4 regions of the Variovorax endophyticus genome follow, and region 4 is predicted to be linked to each of the others. Evidence: predicted binding sites of a transcription regulator. Region 4 holds the regulator's gene; each other region holds the start of a gene.
The links. The regulator LexA, encoded in region 4, represses DNA repair genes until DNA is damaged. The targets are predictions, from matches to a motif close to ACTGTATNNNNATACAGT.

Region 1 (2,940 bases), on a different contig from region 4:
CGGCAGCGCCGCCACCTCGCCCCAGCTGCGGCAGCCCAGCCGCGCGAGCGCATCGAGGTGCTCGCGCGCGGCGCTCAGGGTGTCGAGCGGCAGGCCGGCGGGAATCTCGGGCGGCCGCTTCTCCTCGCGCACGAACAGCCGCAGCCGCGCCAGCGCCTCGAGGCTGGTGGCGCCCTGCGCGCCGCGCAGCACGGCGGCGGCAGGCACGGGGTTCTCGTTGAGCAACTGACGCATCAGCGAGGAACGCCCGCCCCACAGGCGCTCGCAGGCCGAGACCTCGAGCATCAGCGCCTCGTCGAGCCAGCACACGTGCGGCGTGTAGCGCAGCGCCCACCAGCCCAGCGCCTCGGGCGTGGGCATGGCATCGGCGGCGGCCGTGGCGGCACCGGCCTCGGCCTGCGCCTCAAGCGACCACTGCAAGGCGATCCAGTGCATTGGCGCCTCCTGCCTTCCATGCGTCGATGCGCACCACGTTGGCGGCCGGCGGTGCTTCCACCGCCTCCACCGCCACCGCGCCCTGCTGCTGCGCGCGCAGCTTGCGCCGCAACCGCGCGGCCGCGAGCAGCGCCGCCATGCGCTCGCCGCGCGCCGGCAGCATCACCGGCGCGGCCAGCGGCGGGCCGCGGCGCTTGAGGATGTGCAGCTCGATCTGCGCCGGGTCGGCTTCGCAGCGCGCGATGCGCAGCCGCAGCCGCGCGGGCGAGGCCGACTGCGCCACCGCCTCGGGCCGGCAGACGAACAGCAGCGCCTCGTGCTGCGCGGCCGCGAGCTGCAGCCGCCGCAGCTCGCCCACGCGCGCCTGCGGCAGCCAGGCCAGCACCGCGCCCACCTCGGCGCAGCGCAGCGCCTGCTCGCAGGCCCACAGCCGCGCGGCCGCGGCCTCGCTGCGCACCCACATCAGCGCCTCGGGCCGCAGGCCATGGGCCGCGAGCGAGGCGCCGAAGGGTTCGCGCGGCGGACCGATCAGCACCACGGGGCCGCCGCGCGCCGCCACCGACTGCACCAGCGCGGGCAGCAGCAGCCGCCAGACATGGTCCTCGGGCGCGGCCTGCAGCAGCTCGCTCATGGCACCGACCGGCCAGCCGCCCCCCGGCAGCTGCGCGTCGAGCGCGGCATGGCCGGTGCCGATGACCTGCGCGTCGGCGCTGCCGAGCTCGTCGGCATGCCAGACGCCGCGGCCGGCGGCGGGAGAGAGGGAGGCGAGGGAAGGAAGGCCCATGATGAAACTGTTAACTGTATTTTTATCCAGTATTTCAGGGGTTCGCAATCGGGTCGGCAAATTTCTTTGCGGGGCCCCTTCTCCCATTCCGATGGCTCATGCGATGGCGCCAAGATCTCGTTTGAAGCCCCGCGCCGAAGCCGCTCCAATGACTTCACGAAGAATGGTCCTCGTGGCCGCGGCGGATGGGCTGCCGCGGTCGCCAGCGGGCCATGTCCAGGAGCCCCAGGAATGCACGCCACCCTTTCCCATTCCCCACCCGCCGGCTCGGCCATCGCCGCCGCGCCGCTGCCCGCCAGCGGCGACATCGAGGCCGGCCTCAACTACCTGCGGCCGACCGCGCTGCGGCCCTACAGCTACGCCTTCACGCCGCCGCCCGGCCTGCCCTGGGAGAGCGGCGAGTACGAGCGGATCGCCATGCCGATCGCCGATGCCCGCGGCCGGGCGACCCACATCGAGCGCGAGGGCTTCGAGCTGCGCGAGGCGCCGACCGCGGTCGCCGACTTCCTCGACGACGCCGAGGTCCAGGCCGTCTACTACCCCGAGCTGGCCGCGCTCGCGCTCGCGGTCACCGGCGGCGCGCGCGCCCACGTGTTCGACCACCTGGTACGACAGCGCGAGCCCGAGCGCACCGCGCTGAACTTCGGCCGCGGCAAGACCGACGGCAAGGCCGCCGCCAACGGCCGCATCCACAACGACTACACCGAGGAATCGGGCCGGCGCCGGCTCGCGCTGGTGCTCGCGAGCGCGGCCGAGGCCGCCGCCGTGCGGCGCTACTGCATCGTCAACATCTGGCGCTCGATCGCCGGGCCGGTGCTCGACACCCCGCTGGCCGTCTGCGATGCGCGCACGGTGATGGCGCGCGACCTGGTGAACGCCGAGGTGCGCTATCCGAAGCGCACCGGCGAGATCTACCTCGCCACCCATGCCCCCACCCACCGCTGGTCGTACTTCTCGCGCATGGACCGGCACGAGGCGCTGGTGTTCAAGCAGTACGACGCGCAGCTCGGCGGCGTCGCACGCTTCACGCCGCACGCGGCCTTCGACCATCCGCTGGCGCCGGCCGATGCACCGCTGCGCGAAAGCATCGAGGCGCGCTGCCTGGTGGTGTTCGAGTGAGGGAGGCCATGGCCATGAACGCACCCACGCTCGATTTCTGGTTCGACTTCGGCAGCAACTACAGCTACCTCAGCGCGATGCGCATCGAGCAGGCCGCCGCCGCGCACGGCGTCGCGCTGCGCTGGCAGCCCTTCCTGCTCGGGCCGGTGTTCCGCGCGCTGGGCTGGGAGACCTCGCCCTTCGTGCTGCAAAAGGAAAAGGGCGACTACGTCTGGAAGGACATGGTGCGCCAGTGCCGCAAGTACGGCCTGCCCTGGCGGCGGCCTAGCAACTTCCCGCGGGCCGCCGTGCTGCCGCTGCGCATCGCGCTGGCCGGCGCCGGCCAGCCGTGGATCGGCGAGTTCTGCCGCCGCACGATGCAGCTGAACTTCGCCGAGGACCGCGACATCGACGCGCCCGAGACCATGGCCGCGCTGCTCGCCGACATGGGCCTGCCGGCGCACCGCGTGATCGACGAGGCGCTGTCGGACGCCAACAAGCTGCGCCTGCGCCGCCAGACCGAGACCGCGATGGAGAAAGGCATCTTCGGCGCGCCCACCTTCTTCGTCGGCGAGGAAATGTTCTGGGGCAACGACCGGCTCGACGATGCGCTGGCATTCGCC
Region 2 (2,940 bases), on a different contig from region 4:
CGGGATGTTGCGGCGCGCCAGTTCGAGCTCGAGCGGCGCGCTGTGGCTCGAGGTGCGGAACAGCACCGCCTGCGACTTGAGCGCGAGCCCGCCCTCGCGGTGCGCGAGCACCTGGTCGGCCACCCAGCAGGCCTGCTGGGCCTCGTCGGGCACGCGCACGATCTGCGGCCGCCCGGCCGAGGGCTTGTCGGTCCACAGCGTCTTGGCATGGCGCTCGGCCGCATGAGCGATGCACGCATTCGACACGTCGAGGATCGGCTGGGTGGAGCGGTAGTTGCGCTCCAGCGTGACCACGCGCGCCGGCCGCGAGAACTGCGAGGGGAAGTCGAGGATGTTGCGCACCGTCGCGCCGCGGAACGAATAGATCGACTGCGCGTCGTCGCCCACCACCGTCACGCCCCGCCCGTCGGGCTTGAGCGCGAGCAGGATCGCGGCCTGCAGCAGGTTGGTGTCCTGGTACTCGTCGACCAGCACGTGGTCGAAGCGCTCGCCCAGGTGCCGCGCCAGCGTGGGCTCCTCCATCATGCCGGCCCAGTAGAGCAGCAGGTCGTCGTAGTCGAGCACGTTCTGCTGCTGCTTGGCCTCGACGTAGGCGCCGAACAGCTGCTGCAGCTCGACGCCCCATTCTGCGCACCACGGAAAGGACTGCCTGAGCACCGACTCGAGCGGCGCGCGCGTGTTCACGCAGCGCGAATAGATCGACAGGCAGGTGCCCTTGTGCGGAAAGCGGCGCGCGCTCGAGGAGAAGCCGAGCTCGTGCCGCGCCAGCCCCATCAGGTCCTCGGCGTCGCCGCGGTCGTGGATGGTGAAGTTGTCGTCCAGCCCGATCTGCGCGGCGTACTCGCGCAGCAGCCGCGCGCCGATGCCGTGGAAGGTGCCGGCCCAGGGCAGCGCGGGCGCGGTGTGGGCCTGCAGCCCCAGCACGCGCGCGAGCACCTGGCCGGCGCGCTGCGCCATTTCCTGCGCGGCGCGGCGCGAGAAGGTCAAGAGAAGCAGCCGTTGCGGATCGACCCCGCGCGCGATCAGGTGCGCCACCCGGTGCGCCAGCGTGCTGGTCTTGCCCGAGCCGGCGCCGGCGATCACGAGCAGCGGGCCCGCATCGGCCGCGTCCGGAGCGCCACCGGCCAGCGCCTCCACCCCGTGCTCGACCGCCGCGCGCTGTTCGTCGTTGAGGCTCGCAAGGGCGGCCGCGAGGCGCTCGGCCTGGGTCGCCGGCGGATGGGAAAAGACGGGGGACGCGGCGCTCGGCATGGCCGCCACTCTACTGGATGTTCGTCCAGTCCAGCCAACTCTGCGCTCATTCGCCGATGACATAATCGCGCCTCGCTGCAACTGGAGACCGCATCATGGAAACCGCCCCGTCTCGGCAGCTTTCAACTCCCGGCTGAGCCCGGCCGACCGGCTCCGGGATTTGAAAGCGCCCCTCTTTCTCGTCCCCCGCCCGTCCGCCCCATCGCCCCAGCCATTTCTCGGGAGTGAGCCATGCTCAATATCTTCACGCTCGCCAACGGCCGCCTCGTCCAGGAAGAGATCGAGGCCCTCGAGGAGCTCTCCCGCTTCCAGCCGATCTGGGTCGACCTCGAATCGCCCACGCTCGAGGAGAAGCGCTGGATCAAGCAGTACTACGGCCTCTCGATCCCCGAGGACGCGATGGACGAGGACATCGAGGAATCGGCGCGCTTCTATGAAGAGGACAACGGCGAACTGCACATCCGCAGCGACTTCCTGATCGACGACGACGAAGCCCCGCGCGCGGTGCGCGTCGCCTTCATCCTCAACCAGCACAACACCGACCTGCGCAGCCGCGGCGTGCTGTTCTCGATCCACGACGAGGACGTGCCCGTGTTCCGCCTGCTGCGCATGCGCGCGCGCCGCGCCCCGGGGCTGATCGAGGACGCGAAGGAAGTGATGCTCAAGCTCTTCGACGCCGACGCCGAGTACTCGGCCGACTCGCTCGAGAACATCTACGACGAGCTCGAGGCCGCCAGCAAGAAGGTGCTCTCGGGCAACGTCAGCGACGAGCTCGCGGGCGAGGTGCTGGGCGCCATCGCGCGCCAGGAAGACCTGAACGGGCGCATCCGCCGCAACGTGATGGACACGCGCCGCGCGGTCAGCTTCATGATGCGCAGCAAGATGCTCAATGCCGAGCAGTTCGAGGAAGCGCGGCAGATCCTGCGCGACATCGAATCGCTCGACAACCACACGGCCTTCCTGTTCGACAAGATCAACTTCCTGATGGATGCGACCGTCGGTTTCATCAACATCAACCAGAACAAGACGATCAAGATCTTCTCGGTGGCCAGCGTCGCGCTGCTGCCGCCGACCCTGATCGCGAGCATCTACGGCATGAACTTCAAGTTCATGCCCGAGCTCGACTGGGCCATGGGCTATCCCTACGCCATCGTGCTGATGGCCGCGAGCGCGCTGGTGCCGATGTGGTACTTCCGCCGGCGCGGCTGGCTCAAGTAGTCGACCCGGCAGCAAGCCAGGCGCCGACCAGCGCGAGGCTGTAGCGGCTCGCGACCTCGGCGACGAAGCGCGCGAAGTCGCCATGGGCCTCGTCGTCGGCACGGTCCGAGATCGTGCGCATCGCGGCGAAGGGCACGCCGTAGTCATGGCACACCTGCGCCACCGCGGCGCCCTCCATCTCCACCGCCAGCGCATCGGGCAGCGCGCGGCGCAGCGCCTCGCTTTCGGCCGCTGTCGCGACGAAGCGGTCGCCACTGATCAGCAGGCCGCGATGCACGGTCGGCGAACGCAGGCCGAACTCGTCGACGGCGCCCTGCCCCACCAAGGCCACGGGATCGCGCAGGGTCTGCTCGGCCACGGCCGCCAGTGCATCGCCGATCGCCGCATCGGCCTTGAAACGCGCCAGGCCCATCAAGGGCACTTCGTATGTCGGAAAGAGCGGCGAGGCATCCATGTCGTGCTGTAGCAGCT
Region 3 (2,940 bases), on a different contig from region 4:
GATCAACTCGACAAACGGCGTGCGGTTCTGGGGGCTCGGTTGAGATCCCGTCCCATGCGCTACAGCCGTTGCCATCCTGTTCAGATTGGCTCACTTATGCTCGGTGAGTGAGCGTCCAAGCGCTCAGCAATGGCCGCTTTCTGAGGCAGTCCAAACGCGGTCGCAAGCCATTGGGCAGCAGTTCTGGGTGCGAGATGCAGATCCGTAGGCCAGCGCTGCAGCGCATTCGCAGATGTCTGGGATACGATTGATGAGTTCTTGAACCTTCTGACTGGTAGGCAGGATTTGTCCGACGTTTTTGAACAGGTGCGGCATCGTCTCTATTCCATCGGGTATCGAATGTTGGCTTCCGCGCACGAGGCAGAAGATCTGGTTCAAGACGCCTGGCTGCGATGGCATGAATTCCGCAGGGAGAGCCAAAACAAGGTGCTCAATGCCGAGGCTTGGCTCGTGAAGATGACGACTCGGATGGCAATCGACCGGCTGCGCGCGGCGAAGCTAAGGCGCGAGACCTATCCAGGCTATTGGTTGCCCGAACCGCTGCTTGAGGATGACCACACCAATCCGGAGGAAATCTACTCGCTGGCCGACGACGTTTCTGTAGCATTTCTGATTCTTCTTGACCATCTCTCACCAGAGGCCCGCGCCGCATTTCTTCTGCGCGAGGTCTTCGATGTTGACTATGACCAAGTAGCTCAAATCTTAGGGAAAACAGAAGCGGCAGCGCGACAGATCGTGCACCGTGCACGGCGCGAACTGGAGAAAGCTCGCGCAAAAGATCCGCGCCCGCCGGCATTGCCCGTACGCAACGAGCACCAACACCAGGTGCTGCGGGACTTCGCTCATGCGATTTCACGTGGCGACTTCGCGGGGCTGCAAGCTCTTCTTGGCGAACACGCTAAGCTGTTCAGTGACGGCGGTGGCTTGGTCCCGAGCTTTGGTACGCCTCTTCTGGGCGCACGTCGCATCGCTTTGATGTACTTTGCATCACACCGCCGTTATGGCGGGGCGATGCAGGTCCAACTGGTGAAGCTCAATGGTCGATGGGGCCTATTGCGCTACATCGACGGGCAATTGGAATCGGCGCAGTCCTTTGAGATCGGCGACCAGCAGATCCAAAAGATCCATGTGCAGCGCAACCCAGAAAAGCTGGCGCGTCTTGCCGCCACTCTGGTTCGCTTGCCTGCAGTCGTGTGATGGCAAGGGCTGGCCGTTATTCGACTTTCGCACGGGGTTTTAGACGGAAACTGACGCCGAGGCGGTTGATGGCGTTCATGGTTGCGATCGTGAGGGTAAGGTCGACCAGTTCCTTCTCGCTGAAGACGGCCGCTGCGGCTGCATAAGCTTCATCGGACGCATGCGTTTCACTGACCAGGGTCACTTCTTCGGCCCACGCGAGGGCTGCGCGCTCTTGATCCGAAAACAGGTAGGCCGCTTCGTGCCACACCGGGACCAGCACAGCCTTGTCGACCGACATACCCGACTTGATCAAATCGCGTGTGTGGATGTCGATGCAATGGGCGCAGCCATTGATCTGGGAGACCCGGAGAAAAACCAAGTCGATGAGCTGAGCCGGAAGGTCAGTGTCCTTGGTGACGAAGTGATGAAGGCCCCCAATGGCCTTCGCACCTTCGGGCGAGACTTGAAACCAATTTGCGCGTTGCATGATCTTTCTTTCCTTTTGTGTGAAGACTGGCAACATCACCAGCCTTCGCTTGTAAGACGGCCGACATCGACTTGTTGTGACATGCCCGCCGGAGCATTCCGGCATTCCCACCTTGAAGTCGTGGCTGCGATCGTTGTCGCGTTGCCAGTCATGTGTCAGCAGGCTTTTCTTGGTCCGGCGCCTGGAAGTTGAACGAAGGCTGCGGGCGCGACATTCCGCCCCAGTTCGGCCGCCAGTCGCGCTCCCCTTGTACCTCCCACGTGCCGTCGCGTCACTCGAAGACTTGCTCCTGATGTTCGCTAGGCGTTGCGTTGTGGCAGTACGCCTCTGGGGCCTGATGCAACGCACAGAAACTCCAGGGGTGCTGCGTTCGCACCTCAAAAACCCGCCAAATTTGTAAACCTTCTTGCTAAACGGCTGGAGGCTCAAGGATACTGTATTTCCATACAGCATCGGAGTCCACATGATCGCCTCCCTGTCGTGGGTGGGTGGCGACGACGCGTCCCCCACCCCTTTCGCTTCCCATGCACCGCGCGACCCGAAAGGCCGCCCGCTCCTCCTTCCGCACGCGGTGGAATCCGCGATCTGGCGGGGGGATGCCCTGGGTAGCCCCGTGACCCGCGTCCTCAGCAGTGGCTTCGAGGCCCTGGACGCAGAACTGCCCGGTGGTGGGTGGCCTTGCGGTTCGCTGACCGAAGTTCTGCAGGTGCAGGCGACGGTTCTCGAATGGCGGCTCTTCGCGCCCGCCGTGCGTGCGCTGGTCTTGCAAGGCAAGCAGATCGTGGTGGTGGGGCCTCCCAAGGCTCCGCATATCCCAGGGCTTGTTCATCTGGGACTCGACGAGCGTCATCTAGTCTGGATTCACGCGGACAAGCCCGTGGAGCGGCTGTGGGCGATCGAACAGCTGCTCAGGGCCAACGCAGCGGGCATGGTGCTGGGATGGGTGCCGCAGGCTCGTCAGGAACAGATTCGTCGCCTGCAGGTTGGCGCGCAGAGCTGCGACGCGCCGATCATCCTCTTTCGACCGGCTGCGGCCGCGCACGAGGCGTCGGCGGCGCCGCTGCGCCTGCAAGCGCGATTCGGCATCGATTGGGAACTGCGAGTGCAACTGCTCAAGCGCAAGGGGCCCTCGCACGATACGGAGCTGCGTCTGCCATCGATCCCCGGTGGTCTGGCGGACATCCTCACGCCGCGCCTGCAACACCCGAGCCGTCTGATCGCGGCGCGTCATTCCAGAGAGTTCCCTCATGCTGTGGGCAGCATTGCTCCCGGAC
Region 4 (2,940 bases):
CATGATCAGCGCCCAGGTCAGTTCGGCCGGCGCCTGCGGCGAGCCCGAACCCTCGGCCACGGCCACGCCGCGCTCGGTGCAGGCGGCCACGTCGATGTGGCTGCTGATGCGGCCCGTCTGCGAGATCAGCTTGAGCTTGGGGAGTTTCTCGATCAGCTGGCGCGAGATCTGGGAGCGCTCGCGGATCAGGACGATCACGTCGGCGTCCTTGAGGCGCACCGAGAGTTGGCCGATGCCCTTGACGGTGTTGGTGTAGACCTTGGCTGCGTAGGCATCGAGCTTCGAAGCACAGTGCAGCTTGCGCACCGCATCCTGGTAATCGTCGAGGATCACAATATTCATGGCATGCCATTGTGCCTCGCAGCATGGAATCGGCGCGCCGTAGAACGTTTGGATACGGCCCTGCCGCCCTCGAGGGGCGAAAACGGGGCGAAGACCGGAGAAGCGGCTCGAAGGCCGGGCAAAGGGCGAGGTTGCCTATGGACCCGGCCCCGAGGCGGCGCGCGAGACGCGCCGAAGGACGCTTTCAGTGCAGGTGCGCGGGGCGGGCCGCCCCGGCGGGTGCTTCGAGCGCTTCGAGCGCGGCGAGGCGATCGAGCTCGGCGCACACGTCGGCCATCCGGCCCGAGATCACCACCCGGTTGCTGTTGCGCGCGCCGCCCTGCTGGCGATCGACGAGACGAACCACCCGCAGCGGACGCGAGGGCGCCTGCGCCACGGGCGTGGCCGGGAATGCGTTCGGGGCGCCATCGCCACGAGCCGCGCGCGACGGCCGTACCGACACGTAGCGCAGCTCGCTGGCGCACAGGCTCTCATCGTTGCGGCGCGCGGGGCGGGCGGGCAGCCAGCGGTTCGCGAGCGATTGCAGCGGCATCCAAAGATCGACGAAGGTGAGGAGGGCGATTCCCATGTGAACTCCAAGAAGGTTTGAGGTTGAACACAGGCAGGATTCGTTGTCATCGGGCGCAGCAGGGTGATGGCGACCAAGCGCCATACGCCCGCCACCTGCGGCGACCGGATGGGGGATGCGGGATGCGGATCCGCGAAGCGGCTCGGCGATGCAGACCGCCGGGCCGGCTCGGCGGGGCTACATCAGCATGGTGTTTCGGATCAGGCCGACCGCGAGGCCTTCGATTTCGAAGGGTTCGCCGGGTTGGACCACGATGGTCGGGTAGTCGGGATTCTCGGCGTGCAGCTCGATCACCTGCTTGTTGCGCTTGAGGCGCTTGACGGTCACCTCGTCGCCGAGGCGCGCCACCACGATCTGGCCGTTGCGCGCTTCCTTGGTGGCCTGCACGGCGAGCAGGTCGCCGTCCATGATGCCGGCGTCGCGCATCGACATGCCGCGCACCTTGAGCAGGTAGTCGGGCTGGCGCTGGAACAGCGTGTTCTCGACGTAGTAGGTCTGGTCGACGTGCTCCTGCGCGAGGATCGGCGAACCGGCGGCGACGCGGCCGATGAGCGGCAATGCGAGCTGAGCCATGCCGGGCAGCGAGAGCGAGAACTGGCTGTTGCGCGACTCGGCCAGCGAGCGCAGCGCATCGCCCTTCAGGCGGATGCCGCGCGAGGTGCCGCTCACGAGTTCGATGACGCCCTTGCGGGCCAGCGCCTGCAGGTGTTCCTCGGCCGCGTTGGCGGAGCGAAAGCCCAGCTCGCTCGCGATTTCGGCACGGGTGGGCGGCGCCCCGGTGCGGGCAATGGCGCTCTGGATCAGATCGAGGATCTGCTGCTGGCGGGCGGTAAGCTTCACGGCGAACTGCATGGTGGTTCCTTGCGGCACTGGCTGAACATCCAGTACCTGTATTTTTAACCAGTTTTTCAAAGTTGGCAAGCGATGGCGACTTCTTCCCCCTCGAATCCGCGGCGCGTGGTGGTGCTCGGCACCGGCGGCACCATCTCGGGCCGCGCGGCGAACAGCGGCGACAACATCGGCTACACCGCTGGCGAGGTGGGCGTGGCCGACCTGCTCGGCGGCATCGAGGCGCCCGCTGGCGTGACGCTGGCGGCGGAGCAGGTGGCGCAGGTCGACAGCAAGGACATGTCCTTCGCGATCTGGCGCGCGCTGGCGCTGCGCTGCGCCCACTGGCTGGCGCAGCCCGACGTGGCCGGCGTGGTGATCACCCATGGCACCGACACGCTCGAGGAGACCGCCTTCTTCCTCCAGTCGGTGCTGGCGCCGCGCAAGCCCATCGTGCTGACCTGCGCCATGCGCCCGGCCTCCGCGCTGTCGCCCGACGGCCCGCAGAACGTGCGCGACGCGATCGCCGTGGCCGCGACGCCGGATGCGCAGGGCGTGACCGCGGTCTGCGCGGGCACGGTGCTCGGTGCCTTCGACGTGCAGAAGGTGCACACCTACCGGCTCGATGCCTTCGACGCGGGCGACGCGGGGCCGGTGGGCTACGTGGAGGAGGGCGAGGTGCGGCGCGTGCGCGACTGGCCGGCTTCGGAAACGGGCGCGGCCTTCGGTCGTCTTCCCGAGGACGAAGCCGCATGGCCGCGCGTGGAGATCGTGATGAGCCACGCGGGCGCGAGCGGTGCGGTGATCCGTGCCTTGCGCGCCGACGACGCCGCCATCTCGCCGCTGCGCGGCCTCGTGCTGGCGACCACCGGCAACGGCACGCTGCACCATGCGCTCGAGGCGGCCGCACTCGAGGCGCAGGAGGCCGGCATCGCGGTGCTGCGCGCCACCCGCTGCACGCAGGGGCGCATCCTGGCGAAGCCGGGCGACAAGCTGCGCGACGCGGGCACGCTGACGCCGGTCAAGGCGCGCATCGCGCTGACGCTCGCGCTGATCTGAAAACGGGGGGCAAAGAAAAAGCCGCGTCGCGGGACCCGGGGCCCGCGCGCGGCTCGCGATTCGAGCCGGGGCTCAGCTGCTGAGTGCGGCCAGGGCGCGCTGCGTGATCTCTTCGACCGTGCCCACGCCCTGGATGGCGCGGT

Region 1: the regulator LexA is predicted to act here: its motif matches at 1,233-1,250, upstream of imuA (translesion DNA synthesis-associated protein ImuA).
Region 2: the regulator LexA is predicted to act here: its motif matches at 1,264-1,281, upstream of KV106_RS39260 (ATP-dependent helicase).
Region 3: the regulator LexA is predicted to act here: its motif matches at 2,100-2,117, upstream of imuA (translesion DNA synthesis-associated protein ImuA).

What each region holds. Positions count from the first base shown of each region.
Region 1 is NZ_JAHUTH010000003.1:178,609-181,548, reverse strand. It holds gene KV106_RS05525 (Y-family DNA polymerase) at 1-435, opposite strand, end outside; gene imuA (translesion DNA synthesis-associated protein ImuA) at 404-1,219, opposite strand; gene KV106_RS05515 (CmcJ/NvfI family oxidoreductase) at 1,451-2,338, shown strand; gene KV106_RS05510 (2-hydroxychromene-2-carboxylate isomerase) at 2,347-2,940, shown strand, end outside.
Region 2 is NZ_JAHUTH010000057.1:14,249-17,188, forward strand. It holds gene KV106_RS39260 (ATP-dependent helicase) at 1-1,251, opposite strand, end outside; gene corA (magnesium/cobalt transporter CorA) at 1,483-2,469, shown strand; gene KV106_RS39270 (5'-methylthioadenosine/adenosylhomocysteine nucleosidase) at 2,462-2,940, opposite strand, start outside.
Region 3 is NZ_JAHUTH010000019.1:33,144-36,083, reverse strand. It holds gene sigJ (RNA polymerase sigma factor SigJ) at 259-1,197, shown strand; gene KV106_RS23450 (carboxymuconolactone decarboxylase family protein) at 1,214-1,666, opposite strand; gene imuA (translesion DNA synthesis-associated protein ImuA) at 2,130-2,940, shown strand, end outside; gene KV106_RS23440 (Y-family DNA polymerase) at 2,914-2,940, shown strand, end outside.
Region 4 is NZ_JAHUTH010000008.1:298,226-301,165, forward strand. It holds gene KV106_RS13400 (D-2-hydroxyacid dehydrogenase family protein) at 1-342, opposite strand, end outside; gene KV106_RS13405 (hypothetical protein) at 527-910, opposite strand; gene lexA (transcriptional repressor LexA) at 1,088-1,762, opposite strand; gene KV106_RS13415 (asparaginase) at 1,835-2,797, shown strand; gene adk (adenylate kinase) at 2,870-2,940, opposite strand, start outside.